Regions from separate parts of the Lysinibacillus sp. NPDC093688 genome, predicted to be linked through region 3. Evidence: riboswitches for the same ligand, from Rfam matches in the RefSeq annotation. Region 3 holds a riboswitch; each other region holds the start of a gene.
The links. A riboswitch is a leader RNA that binds a small molecule or an ion and turns the genes downstream of it on or off. The one in region 3 is predicted to bind cobalamin.
Positions count from the first base shown of each region.

Region 1: another riboswitch for cobalamin. It lies ahead of nikA (nickel ABC transporter substrate-binding protein); the one in region 3 lies ahead of ACQKN2_RS22380 ((2Fe-2S) ferredoxin domain-containing protein).
Region 2: another riboswitch for cobalamin. It lies ahead of ACQKN2_RS09820 (hypothetical protein); the one in region 3 lies ahead of ACQKN2_RS22380 ((2Fe-2S) ferredoxin domain-containing protein).

Region 1 covers NZ_JBNNUX010000001.1:105,129-109,419, reverse strand. Annotated here, with positions in the region: gene nikB (nickel ABC transporter permease) at 1-98, opposite strand, end outside; gene nikA (nickel ABC transporter substrate-binding protein) at 174-1,793, opposite strand; cobalamin riboswitch at 2,022-2,215, opposite strand; gene ACQKN2_RS00520 (DUF1572 family protein) at 2,336-2,872, opposite strand; gene ACQKN2_RS00515 (SCO family protein) at 3,113-3,721, opposite strand; gene ACQKN2_RS00510 (YvrJ family protein) at 3,826-3,948, opposite strand; gene ACQKN2_RS00505 (DUF2922 domain-containing protein) at 4,034-4,258, opposite strand; gene ACQKN2_RS00500 (DUF1659 domain-containing protein) at 4,272-4,291, opposite strand, start outside.
Region 2 covers NZ_JBNNUX010000009.1:92,858-97,148, reverse strand. Annotated here, with positions in the region: gene ACQKN2_RS09825 (amidase family protein) at 265-1,734, shown strand; cobalamin riboswitch at 1,819-2,002, shown strand; gene ACQKN2_RS09820 (hypothetical protein) at 2,254-3,018, shown strand; gene ACQKN2_RS09815 (GTP-binding protein) at 3,537-4,291, opposite strand, start outside.
Region 3 covers NZ_JBNNUX010000045.1:15,399-19,689, reverse strand. Annotated here, with positions in the region: gene cbiQ (cobalt ECF transporter T component CbiQ) at 1-690, opposite strand, end outside; gene ACQKN2_RS22390 (energy-coupling factor ABC transporter substrate-binding protein) at 694-966, opposite strand; gene ACQKN2_RS22385 (energy-coupling factor ABC transporter permease) at 968-1,714, opposite strand; cobalamin riboswitch at 1,855-2,039, opposite strand; cobalamin riboswitch at 2,269-2,452, shown strand; gene ACQKN2_RS22380 ((2Fe-2S) ferredoxin domain-containing protein) at 2,589-2,960, shown strand; gene cobJ (precorrin-3B C(17)-methyltransferase) at 2,965-4,291, shown strand, end outside.

The sequences.
Region 1 (4,291 bases), on a different contig from region 3:
AAACGAATAAATAAAAAGGTCATTATGGAGACCCCTAGTAAAACAAATGGTAATGTAATCACTCGTTTTAGACAAAAAAGCCAAGTTGATTCGTACATTTCTTTTATCACTTCCCTAGTCTTCATAGTGCAAAAAGAGAGGAGTCATAGTAGACCCACTCTCTTTTTATTCTCTTACTTTAAATCCATTTGAGCATAAGGGATATCGTATTCAGATGCACGGGGATTAAAATCTTTCATATATTTATGGTAAATAACGTTATTCGTTTCATATGAAATTGGATAGAATAATGCTTGGTCATGGAACATTGTTAAAATATCTTTATACAATTGCACACGTTCAGCTTCATCTGTACCAATTAATAATTGATGTATTTTGCCATCAATTTGCGCTGCGTTATCTAGGCCTAATTTCGCTTCATAAACGCCATTTGCATTCGGTGTTGCTGATTCGTTTGCAAAGCTGTGTGGGTCTGTTGGCGGGCCATTTGTGCGCCAAAAATTAATATCTACTTGATTATCCATTAATTTTTGGAGCCCTACCATTACATCAGCGCCTTCAAGGTTTAATTGAACGCCTATTTTTGCTAATTCCCCTTGCATTATTTCTGCCATTGGTTTTTGGATAGCATCTGTTGCAATATAGATTAAATCTAATTTAAGAGGTTGCCCATTTTTGGAACGGATTTTATCACCATTTTTTAATGCCCAACCTGCTTCATCTAATAATTGCTCGGCTTTTTCTGCATTAAAAAGTATTGGTTTTAACTCAATATTGGCATATGGAATAGCATCCCAAAACAGTGTATTGGCAACTTTTTCTGTACCATGGGTAATACTTTCAACCATTTGTTTTTTGTTAACTGCGTATTGAATAGCCTGACGTACTTTTAATTCTGCTAAAGGACCAGATTGTGTATTAAAAAGTAAAGCACGTGTAGATAAAGGTTCAGATACAGCCGTTTTGTATTGACCGCTGTCTTTTAAGAAAGTGTAGTTATCTAAGCTAATAATGCCTCGACCATAAATTAAGTCTAATTCTTCATTTTCGAATGCCAGTGAAATAGATTCTGAATCTGGAATAATTTTCACTTTTACTTTGTCTACCAGTGGCTTTTCACCCCAATAATGTTCGTTGCGGCTAAAAAGTGCATATTGATCTTTTTTGTATTCGGTTAATACCCATGGACCAGTTCCAATCGGAGCTTTAATACCTTTATTAGTTGTATCTCCCTCAGGGAATCCATTATCCCCTAAAAAGCGAAATGGTCGAACAAAAGCCAATTCATTTAATACGGGGTAATAAGGTGCATCTAACTGTAAACGAATTGTATAGTCGTCTTCTTTCACAACTTCTACAATATGATTCACCATCCCCATCCAGGAGTGTGTATCACGATCTGCTAAAACTGCATTAAAATTACGAATAACATTATCTGCATTAAAGGCTGTCCCATCAGAGTATTTTACATCTTGTCTAAGATGAAATATGTAAGCTGTTTTATCGTCAGAAATTTCCCAGCTCTCCGCTAATTTAGGCGATATTGTCCCATCATCGTTATATTCTACCAATGATTCATATACCATTGCTTGCGCAGTCATTTGGTTTGGTAAATAGGTATGAGGATTTAAAGGCCCTATATCTAGCGGCCAGCCAACTGTTATCATTTTTCCTTCGTTATTATTTTTGTTAGAAGTTTTACTTCCATTACCTTCACTCGAGCTTGAACAGCCTGCTAAAATCGTTAACATCAGTATTAGAATGAAAGGTAATAATTTTTTAAAAAATATCATTATGATTGCTCCTGTCTATTCTTGGGTGTTAGAAAATTGAAATATATATGTTTCTCCACCAAACTTCTAACTTGAAACTTAAAGTATCGCTTTATTTGCACCTCACTTTGATATAAATTACTAAGATTAGAAAAAATGCATAAAAAAAATCCTTATTCCACGTGAATAAGGATAGAAAAACTCATTTTTAAAAGCCTTCCATCCATCTCCCTATCTTTCGTAGATCTACAATGAATCTTACTACAAGCAGGCATTCTGGCTTATGAATCTTCATTTTGCTTCACCTTCCCAAGTACTTACTCAGTGGTATTTGAAACAAAACTCCTCATTTACAGCTGCGGGACAGCATGGGATTTACACCCATTTTCCTTTAAATTAAGTGAAAAAATTTTTTCACTCAAACTTGTAATGAACCATATTAAATTAGTATTAAACATAACACGCTTCAAAGATACACGTCAATTTTATTTTCTGAATATAATAAAGTTTTGAGATTTCTAAAGAAAAAAAAGCCACCACACACTAGTGAGATGGCTACACTTCTATTGTTGATGTTTTTTTAACATTGATTCTGTAAAAATCTGAGATTGTCCCTTTGGAATACTTAGTGTTTGCCACTGTGAACCTTTTACTTGCTTAGCGATGTATACGATTTGACCGACATGTTGTGAATAATGAGCCATTTGTCTTTCAATCGCATCTATCACGGAATGCTGTTCTCCCCTTATCGTTACAAACCCTTGTAAATCAGCTTCCGTTAATTTTTGTAATGCATCTAAAAATACTTGCCAGCCCTTTTCCCATACTGCCATAACCTCTTCTTTTGTCTGAAGGCTATCCGTAAATTCATCATCACGATTTCTCGTTGCCTTCTCACCATCTGTCGTTAAAAAATCGGTCCAGCGTGAAATCATATTCCCACTAACATGCTTCACAATCACTGCGATACTGTTTGAATCTTCATTATACGCCCAGTGCAATTGGTCCTCTTCCAGTTGGTCGAGTGTTTTATCGCCTAGCTCTTTGACATTTTTAAATCTTTTTTGGACAACATTTAAATACGTTTGCGCTATCGTCATTGTTGAACCCCCCATCCCCTTTTCTACTATTTTAATATAAACAGAATACGAAGTGCCATTTAGTAGTACGCGATTCGAAATAAATGATCTGTATGTAGCTCCATTAGTTGCTCTAAATATTCTGTATCAGACAAAATCTTTCCCTCCTTCTACACTATAAACGAGGCTACAATTATAAAAGATTATATTTCAACAAAAAAAACCGTCTCTTCATTAATCGAGACGGTTTCCTTCTATCCATTATAAATTTTCATCAATATATGTTTCTATATCTGACGCAATCGTGTCAATAGGGACATCCTCTGGATTCTCTGCATATCCTGAATACATTTTTACAATTACACCATTTTTATCGACTAAGAAAAATTGATTTCCATGGACGACTTGGTCGCTGTTAGGATCATTTCTGACGATTATTTTTGTTGATTTTACAGCGAACTGCTCGATATATTTTTGTGAATAACCAGTAAGTAGATTCCATTTTGATTTATCTGGAACATTATATTTTTTCAAATAATCAGCTAATACTTCTGGTTTATCAACGTCAGGATCAACTGAAAACGCAACAATATTATAATCTTCCACACCTTTTTTCTTCAGCTTCTCTTGAACTTGCGTCATATTAAAAGACATTGGTGGACAAATTGAAGTACAATTCGTGAAAATATACATACCAATCCATGGTTTTCCTTTTAAACTCTCTAAAGAAACTTTGTCTCCACGTTGATTGACATGTTCAAAATCTGGTAATTCCAAGCTATAATCTGCTTTAAATTTTGAATTTCCACACGCACTAAGCACAGCTGCAAATGCAAAAAGTAGAACAAGTCCAATTATTTTATTTCTCATCTTTAACACGCTCCCTACTTACACTATCCCCATCCTATCGTACGATGTAAATATTGACAAGGACACTCAAGTGACAGCTTTCGTACATCTTTGTGAAATCGATTTCACTTTAAGGAAACAAGTGCATCATGAATTGCATCTAATTTCACTTCTACTCGGTGCAGTAAATAAAACGACACTAAGATAGGAAAACCGATATCCGATATCATGTTTAACCATTGTTCCATGTTGGTCCCTCCTCCGCTGCTAGATGAATAAGTCTAATATTGCTGAAAATGGTCCTTGCAGTACTCTGCAAAGACCATTTCTTGGTTATTCGACCTCTAAATCAAATTCTGTTACTTGACGATCAACGATGCGAGCCCCACTCATCCCAACCAGAGCGCCAGCTTGTCCATCAAAAACGTTTTTAGCGATGATCGTTTGCATGACCTTTTGAATTTCTTCCGCTGTTACCTTTGGCTTCGGTGCATCTATCGTAAATGATGCTGTTTTCCCTGCTGCTGTTTCAAATTGCAGCTCTAAAACTTGTGTCATACCTTTCCCCCCCTTAGGATAAATCTGTCGTTT
Region 2 (4,291 bases), on a different contig from region 3:
TTACAAATATTGGGATGAGAAAAGTGGGAAGTAACTTTATGTTTATACAATAAGCTGCTTTGAGTTGATTATTAGATGGTAAATGTATAACAGAAGAGATTGATTATACAATTACCGATACGATAAGGTCTAAACCGTTTTACATACATTATAACCGATCTGTTAAAGTCTGGGTTATTTTAGAATTTATGTTAATATATTTATAGAACCTCGCTAAAAATTTGAATGCCGTTTTGTGATGAGTAAAGAAGGGTGGGAAACTAAATGGGGATAAATTTTAATAGCTTTCTTAGAGAAGAATTGTCAGTAATTGATATTCAGGTAGCTAAGGAACATGGTGAGATCACATCAAAAGAATTAACTATGTATTATTTACACAGAATTGCTAAGTATGATCAAGATGGTCAGAGAATTAATTCTATGCTTGAAATTAATCCTGAAGCGATATTTATTGCTGAAGCATTAGATGAGGAAAGAGTGACAAAAGGGGTTAGAGGACCTCTACACGGAATTCCGGTTGTTTTAAAAGACAATATCGAAACGAAAGATTTTATGCATACTAGTGCAGGCGTAATAGCGTTAGAAAACTATTTAGCTGAGCAGGATGCATATCTAGTAAAAAAACTCCGTGAAGCGGGGGCTGTTATTTTAGGGAAAGCAAATATGACTGAATTAGCGAACGGTATGTCGAGTACGATGTGGGCGGGGTATAGTTCTCGAGGTGGGCAAACACTTAATCCTTATGGAGATCCAGAACTTTATGTTGGAGGATCCAGCTCGGGGTCGGCGGTAGCAGTGGCATCGAATTTTGCTGTTCTATCAATTGGAACGGAGACAGATGCCTCGATTTTAAGTCCTGCTATTACAAATTCAGTAGTCGGCATAAAACCGACTGTTGGGCTCATTAGTCGACAGGGCATTATTCCGTTTACATACTCTCAAGACACAGCAGGGCCAATGGCAAGAACGGTTACAGATGCAGCTATTTTATTGGGCGTATTAACGGATGTAGATCAAGACGACGTTGCTACATATAAAAGCGAAGGAAGGATACATCAAGATTACTCAATCTTTTTAGAAGCTACAGGATTAAAGGGTGCTAGAATCGGTGTTTATACGAATGCCTCCAAAACTTATTATGAGTCAGAGGAATATGACGAAACCCTTTTTAATAAGGCAATTCAGGTTTTAAGAGAGCAAGGAGCCATTATTTTTGAAGACATCGATATTCCTTCTTTCCATAGGGACTGGAAATGGGCAGTACCGCAATATGAATTTAAGCATAGTTTAAATAATTTCCTTGTAAATCTACCTTCTCACATTCCTGTACATTCTATTTCTGAGTTAATTCAATTTAATAAACTATCGGAAGAAAAGTCGTTAAAATATGGGCAGGATAAATTGGAATCGAGAGAGAAATTACCGAACACGTTAAGAGATTCTGAATACTTAAATGCCAAATTAGAGGATTTGTATTTTTCTCAAGAACAAGGAATCGATTATACATTAAAAAAATATGACTTAGATGCGATTATGTTTCCATCATATATAGGCTCGACAATTAGCGCGAAAGCTGGATATCCGTCTATTGCCGTCCCAGCAGGGTATATGAAAAATGGCAGACCGTTTGGCATAACTTTCGCAGGGACTGCATTTAGTGAAGATGTTTTAATAAAACTTGCATTTTCATATGAACAAGCAAGTAATTTACGAAAAGCTCCTGAGTTGTCATAAGATCCCAGACTCAATTGACTTTGAAAATACAGTACTTTACAATTAATAGTAAGGGAATTGGTATTTTCCAGTTTCTTAACAACTGAATAGCGTGGAGTAATAGGTGTAAATTGCGTGCAATTTACTTAAAAGGGAAGTTGGTGCAAATCCAACACTGTCCCGCAACTGTAAATGTGAGCGACTTTTCATATACCACTGTTTAACGACGGGAAGGGGAAAGGTAGCGATGATCATGAGTCAGGATACCTGCCTATTATGAGTACACACCATAACCCTACGAGGAATAGGAGGTGGCATGTTGACAAAACAGAATGCTCTGTTCGTCACTGTACGTCAAACGCCCAAAATAAAAGAAGGTAATCGCTTTCAAGGCAGTTCTTTTATTCTTGGGTATAATTTGACATTATGTGATGAATGAAAAAGATAGAATGAAGGATTTCCTCTAATTGTAGGAGATCCTTTTTTTATGCGAAAGAAGACTTCCGTTTTGGAAAATATGTACGAAAAGAGGATGGAATTATGACGAATATTCATGAATGTACAGCACAGGAATCGCAATATGTAGAAATGAAAATTTGTAAGCAGCCACGCACTGAGGTTGCCAAGAAAGCTACCACAAGAATGGTTGTAGAATCACTTGTCGATCAATTAATAGCTAGCAATCTTATTAGTAATGAACGATTGTTTGATAAAATTTTATATAACAAAGATATTATTTGGATTCAAAATGAAAGTTTTAATGGCCACCTTTTTGCAAAGGCGACTATTACAGATCAACTAAAAACAAAAACAAATGATTTTATGATGTATATGCCGACAAATCCAATTGTGTACGAGGTGAATGGAGAGCAGTATCATTTAATTACACGCATTGATTCGACTCGTGCAAAACCAAATATAGAGCGACTTTCCCATGCTCCTAAGCCAATACTAAGTGCTGCTCGGGTGAATGATTTATTGTGCTCGATAGTGATGCGTTTTTATGAAGTATATTTAGACGATTTATCACGAGTAGCTCATAAAAATAAACAACTGATTAATTTTGTAGAGCGAGAGTATCATCAATTTTTAAAAGCGGTGAAGGAACTAAATGATTATCATTTAAACTGGCACCCACGTGGTAACGGTCATGAACTATTGCTCGAACTGATTGATAATTTACAACTTTTGAAAAGTAGACCTGGCAAGGTTTTAATGGATTTCTCTCATTCCCATAGCTACGTTGTTGTGGAACCTTCATACCGCATTTTCAAACAGGCACGGAAAATGATACAAGCTTTGTGAATTAAATATGCGCGGAGTGAAGATGAATACCCGCGATAGCAGGGGAAATATCCGCGGAAGGCAGGCAAATACCCGCGATAGCAGAGGAAATACCCGCGGAATGAAAGCAAATACCCGCGGAAGGCAAGAATACCCGCGGAAGGAAAGCAAATACCCGCGCGAGGCAAAGATACCCGCGGAAGAAAGGTAAATACCCACGATAGCAGAGGAAATACCCACGGAATGAAAGCAATACCCGCGCGAGGCAAGAATACCCGCGGAAGGCAGGCAAATACCCGCGATAGCAGAGGAAATACCCGCGGAAGGAAAGCAAATACCCGCGCGAGACAAGAATACCCGCGGAAGAAAGGCAAATACCCGCGATAGCAGAGGAAATACCCGCGGAAGGAAAGCAAATACCCGCGGAAGGCAAGAATACCCGCGGAAGAAAGGTAAATACCCGCGCGAGACAAGATAATACCCACGAAACATGAAAAACAGGACATTGATCTAACAAATCATGTCCTGTTTTTAAAAATTTAGTCAATACAATGCATCGCTGCTTGTGCCTCGTGCCATGGAACGGAGTAGCCCTTGCCTTTTGCGCAAAAAATACTAGAGGATGAATATTCAGGATCGGCGTTCTTATCGTAGCCAATTTGCTCAATAATGTCTTCTGTATTGTGACACGCATCGTAGCCATCAAATTGTAGTGAGAGTACGCCCTTTCCATTGGTGTAGGCGGCAAAGGTTGTACTGTAGTTCATAAATGTTGAGACAGGGGCGCGACCGGTTACAATCGCATCATGTTCAGTTATGATGGGCGCGTCAAATGTACCGGCAGCTTGCTGAATGTCGGTCATCATGCGACCTATAAAATCACTAGAGGCCTTAAGCTTAAAGCGGTAATATGGCTCTAGTAATACATTTTCTGCTTGTTCCAGCCCTTGCCGCAATGCACGGAATGTTGCTTCACGGAAGTCGCCCCCTTCAGTATGTTTAATATGTGCGCGACCCGTTAAGAGCGTGAAGCGAATATCTGTCACGGGGAAACCGGTTAACAGCCCATGATGATCGCGCTCGAATAAATGTTTTTCAATGAGTCGTTGATGTCCAACTGATAAATCATCCGCGTGGCATGCGTTGACAAATGTATTGCCGGTACCGCGTGTATTTGGCTCCATCAATAAATGGACTTCTGCGTAATGTTTTAATGGCTCAAAATGACCATAGCCTGTCACAGTTGTGGCGATCGTTTCCATATACAAAATCTGTGGTTCGCTAAATGAAATGT
Region 3 (4,291 bases):
CTCCTGCCAATAGACCGTTTCGCCACCACGTGCTTCCATCGCATTGGTTAGCTCACGACTTCGTTGGAACATCTCGACAAATAAAGCAGCAATCAGCATTGAGACCGAGCGAAGCCACTGCATAGGGGAGCTGTATCCTAGACGTGCCTGCTGAGCAAGATGAATTTTTTGCATACTGTCTAAAAAGATAAAAATAAAACGATACGTTAGTTCTAGTAGCTCAACAAATAAAGTGGGCAGTCGCCATTGTCGCAAGACGTAACAAATAGATTGTACTGATGTCGTGAGAATTAAAAAATACAAACAGCTAATGCTGCCAAGGACGATGAAAAAAAGCTGTTGCGCTGTCAGTAAGCTCGCACTGCCAACAAATATTGTCCAATGATAAAGAGAAAATGACCAAATAGTTGGAGGTAGCGTGCTTGTTGCTGGCGCTATAGAAATTAAAATGGATGCTAGGCTCGATAATAAAAAAAATCCGGGTAGCAATAGTAATTTTGCGTAATATTTAGCAGGGATTTTTGCACCTGAAATGATAAAAGCACTCATCACAATAAATGTAATGAGTGAAATTCGTTCATCTCTCATGATAAGCGACAGTAGAAGCAGACCAAGGGATAGCGTCATTTTTTCTAGCGGATGAACAGACGCTAGTTTATTCATATAAGCATACTTATCAATAAGTAACATCTCTTAACCTTCTTTATGTTTACCACGCATTAAGCCGATGAAATAGCCGATAAATCCGGCTCCAATAGCAGCTTGTAGTGCGAATAATAAACTTTCTATTTCACCACTTGGTGGCTCCCATAAGCTTTCAAACCATGGCTCGTAGTTAGCATCTATTTCACCGATTGCTGCCTCCGCTTCACCATCAGCACCTTCAAAATCTGCGCCTTTTTGAATGAAGAGGGGAATGATTGCTAACAACACAACAATTGCTAAGAGCAATAAATTTTTTTTCATGTTAGTGAGCCTCCTTTGCTGAGAAAACACGTAAAGCTTTTAATTCACTCACATTGTATTTTTTCAAGAAGTTCATAACAATCACTGTTAAAATGCCTTCACTAACAGCAAGAGGAATTTGTGTTAATGCAAAAATACTAGAAAACTTTGTGAATGAAGCCATAAAGCCTCCGACCTCAGAAGGGAAGGCAAGAGCTAATTGTACAGAAGTGACAATATATGTACCTAAGTCACCAAGCATTGCTGCTAAAAAGACTGCTACTGAAAACGACAGTCCCATTTTTTGTGAGCCTTTAAATACATAGTAAGCGATAATAGGGCCCATAATGGCCATGGAAAAGGTGTTTGCCCCTAATGTTGTAAGCCCACCATGTGCTAAAAGTAAAGATTGGAATAATAATACGATTGTCCCGATAACACTCATCGCTAATGGTCCAAAAAGAACTGTCCCAAGTCCAACCCCTGTCGGATGCGAACAACTACCCGTTACAGAAGGGATTTTTAAGGCTGATAGCACAAAGGCAAAGGCACCCGATAGTCCTAATATCATTTTTGTTTCAGGATTTTCATCAATGGTTTTACGAATAGAACGTAATCCTAAAATAATAAAAGGAATTGATACGACCCACCAAAAAATCGCCCATTCGATTGGCAAAAAGCCCTCCATAATATGCATCGCAAATGCACGATCTGGCACGAATAAAAATGCCAATAAGAAATAACTAAGCTTCCAACCTGAGAATTTCAAAAATCTCTCCTCCTCACATTAAAATTTTTCGAATTAGTATGCGAAAAAAAACACTTTTCCGGTATTGGAAAAGTGCATAGCTAAAAAATGCAAATAAAATTCTAATCTGCTAAGCCGCACACCCATCCTCGTAGGTTGAAACGATCACATATTTTTCGGCAGGTCTCCTGGCTTTAGTTCAACGTTTTATAGGCCTTCCCATCCTTTGGACAGTGACATTATCTATAAAACTCCCTAGTACAGTGGCGGGACCGCGCCGGACTTGAACCGGCTTCCCTTTTAAGCGAAATGATGAACAATTCGCACCGAAAAAAGATGAAGTTGTGAGATTTCACGACAAAGTGTAACATGATTTTCCATATATATGCTATACTTTTTATGAAAAAATTTTTAATTGAGTGTTTATGTCGAAAATTTAGATAAATAGAATAGAAATGTCATATTTTTCTTTAAAAAATTAATGAAAATGTCACAAATTAAGAAAGAAATATTGAAATTTTAAAAAAATAAGCTATGATAGAAACAGTTTTTAATTTTATAAAAAAACGACAAATTCATATAAAACATCCATAAGTGCTTGAATATTTTCAAGATAATAGGGAAATCGGTGAGAGTCCGATACAGCCCCCGCTACTGTAATAGCTGATGAAATCGCGGATGCCACTAGTGAAAACTAGGAAGGCGCGAAAGTAAAAGGAAGCTTAAGTCAGGAAACCTGCTTATGTGATGATGCATGCAAACTTTTCGGAGGGAGAAGTTGAAGCGAAAGCGAGTACATATCTATATTCGTTTTTTTGGGCTTCTACAAACCTTTACTCTTCGTCTAGAGTAAAGGTTTTTCTTTTTCCTAAAAGCAAATGAAGGGAGAAAATTTATGACAACTTGGAATTTAGAGGGGATGAAAACACATCTTTTTATATGCAATGGTAGTAGCTGTATGAAAAAAGATGCTGAGGACATTACTCAGGCAATTCGTGATGAAATACAGTTACTGGCACTTGATAAGGAAATACATACGACAAGAACTCGCTGTAACGGCAGGTGTAAGGATGCTTGTGTTGTCATTGCTTATCCTCAGGGGAATTGGTACCGTGTTCCGACAACGGAGCATGGGAGAGCACTTGTACAAGATTTAAATCATGAATCGTTACTAAATGAACATGTCTTTACTTTACGTGAAGGTTCGTTACAACGTACAGCACAAACAACAGCCATTAAAGGTATTGAAAAGGTGAAAGAGGGGTAACAAAATGGCGCAAAAAGGGAAGATTTTCGTAGTTGGCTTTGGCCCTGGAGACTTTAAACATATTACGACTCGTGCTGTAGAGGCACTACAACAAAGTCATATGATCATTGGTTATAAAACCTATGTTGAGCTTATTCAGGATTTAGTTAGTGCAAAGTCGATTATTAGCACTGGTATGACAGAGGAAGTTTCACGTGCACAGGAAGCGGTACGTCAAGCAGAGGCAGGAAGTATCGTATCGGTTATTTCCAGCGGTGATGCCGGTGTTTATGGAATGGCCGGATTAGTGTATGAGGTATTAATAGAGCTTGGCTGGACAGAAGCCACTGGTATCGAGGTAGAAATTGTTCCAGGTATTTCTGCTATTAATTCGTGTGCAAGTTTACTAGGTGCTCCAATTATGCATGACGCCTGTACCATTAGTTTAAGTGACCATTTAACTCCTTGGAATTTAATTGAAAAGCGAGTAGAAGCCGCAGCAATGGCGGATTTTGTGATTGCGCTTTATAACCCAAAAAGTGGACGTCGTACGAGACAAATCGTAGAGGCACAACGAATATTATTAGAATATCGTTCGCCAGATACACCGGTTGGTCTTGTGAAAAGCGCGTATCGTGATCGTCAGGAAATTACGATGACGACTTTAGCAGAAATGCTCGAACATGATATCGGCATGTTAACAACCGTTATTATCGGGAATTCAACAACATTTTTCTACGACAATAAAATGATCACACCACGTGGTTATCAGCGCAAATATACACTTGGTGAAGAAAAACAGCCGTTACGACCACATCAACGACTGAAGGAAGAAAATGAACCATGGGCCATGAATCAGGAAACAGGGGCAGCGCGGAATGATTTTGCGACAGATCCCAATGCGAATCGTATAAAACCCAGTTTAGCTATAACACCAGAACCAAAGCTTAAAAAATCATCACTTGAATTGGCAACAGCAGCTCTGGCAATGGTGAAGGGAACGAGCGCTGTGAAGAGTTCACCTAAGCTTGTTCAACAAAAAATCGAATCCATTTTTGAATTAGCTGTTAGTCCAGGGGTAGCCAATAAGTTTTTTACTCCTCAACAAATGATGACATTAGCTGAGGTAGTTGGTGAGGAAGGAACGATGGAGTATACACCTGACCATCAAATTCATTTGAAAATTCCAACGGCTGAGCCTGAGGTAATTACAGCAAAGCTTCGTGAAGTGGGCTTTTTACTAACACCAATTGGTGACGTACTGTCGTTAAAGGCTTGTGATTTCTGTTACGGAGAAAAAACCGATTCGATTCCATATGCGGAAGAGATTCAAGAAAAGCTTGGTGGCATGT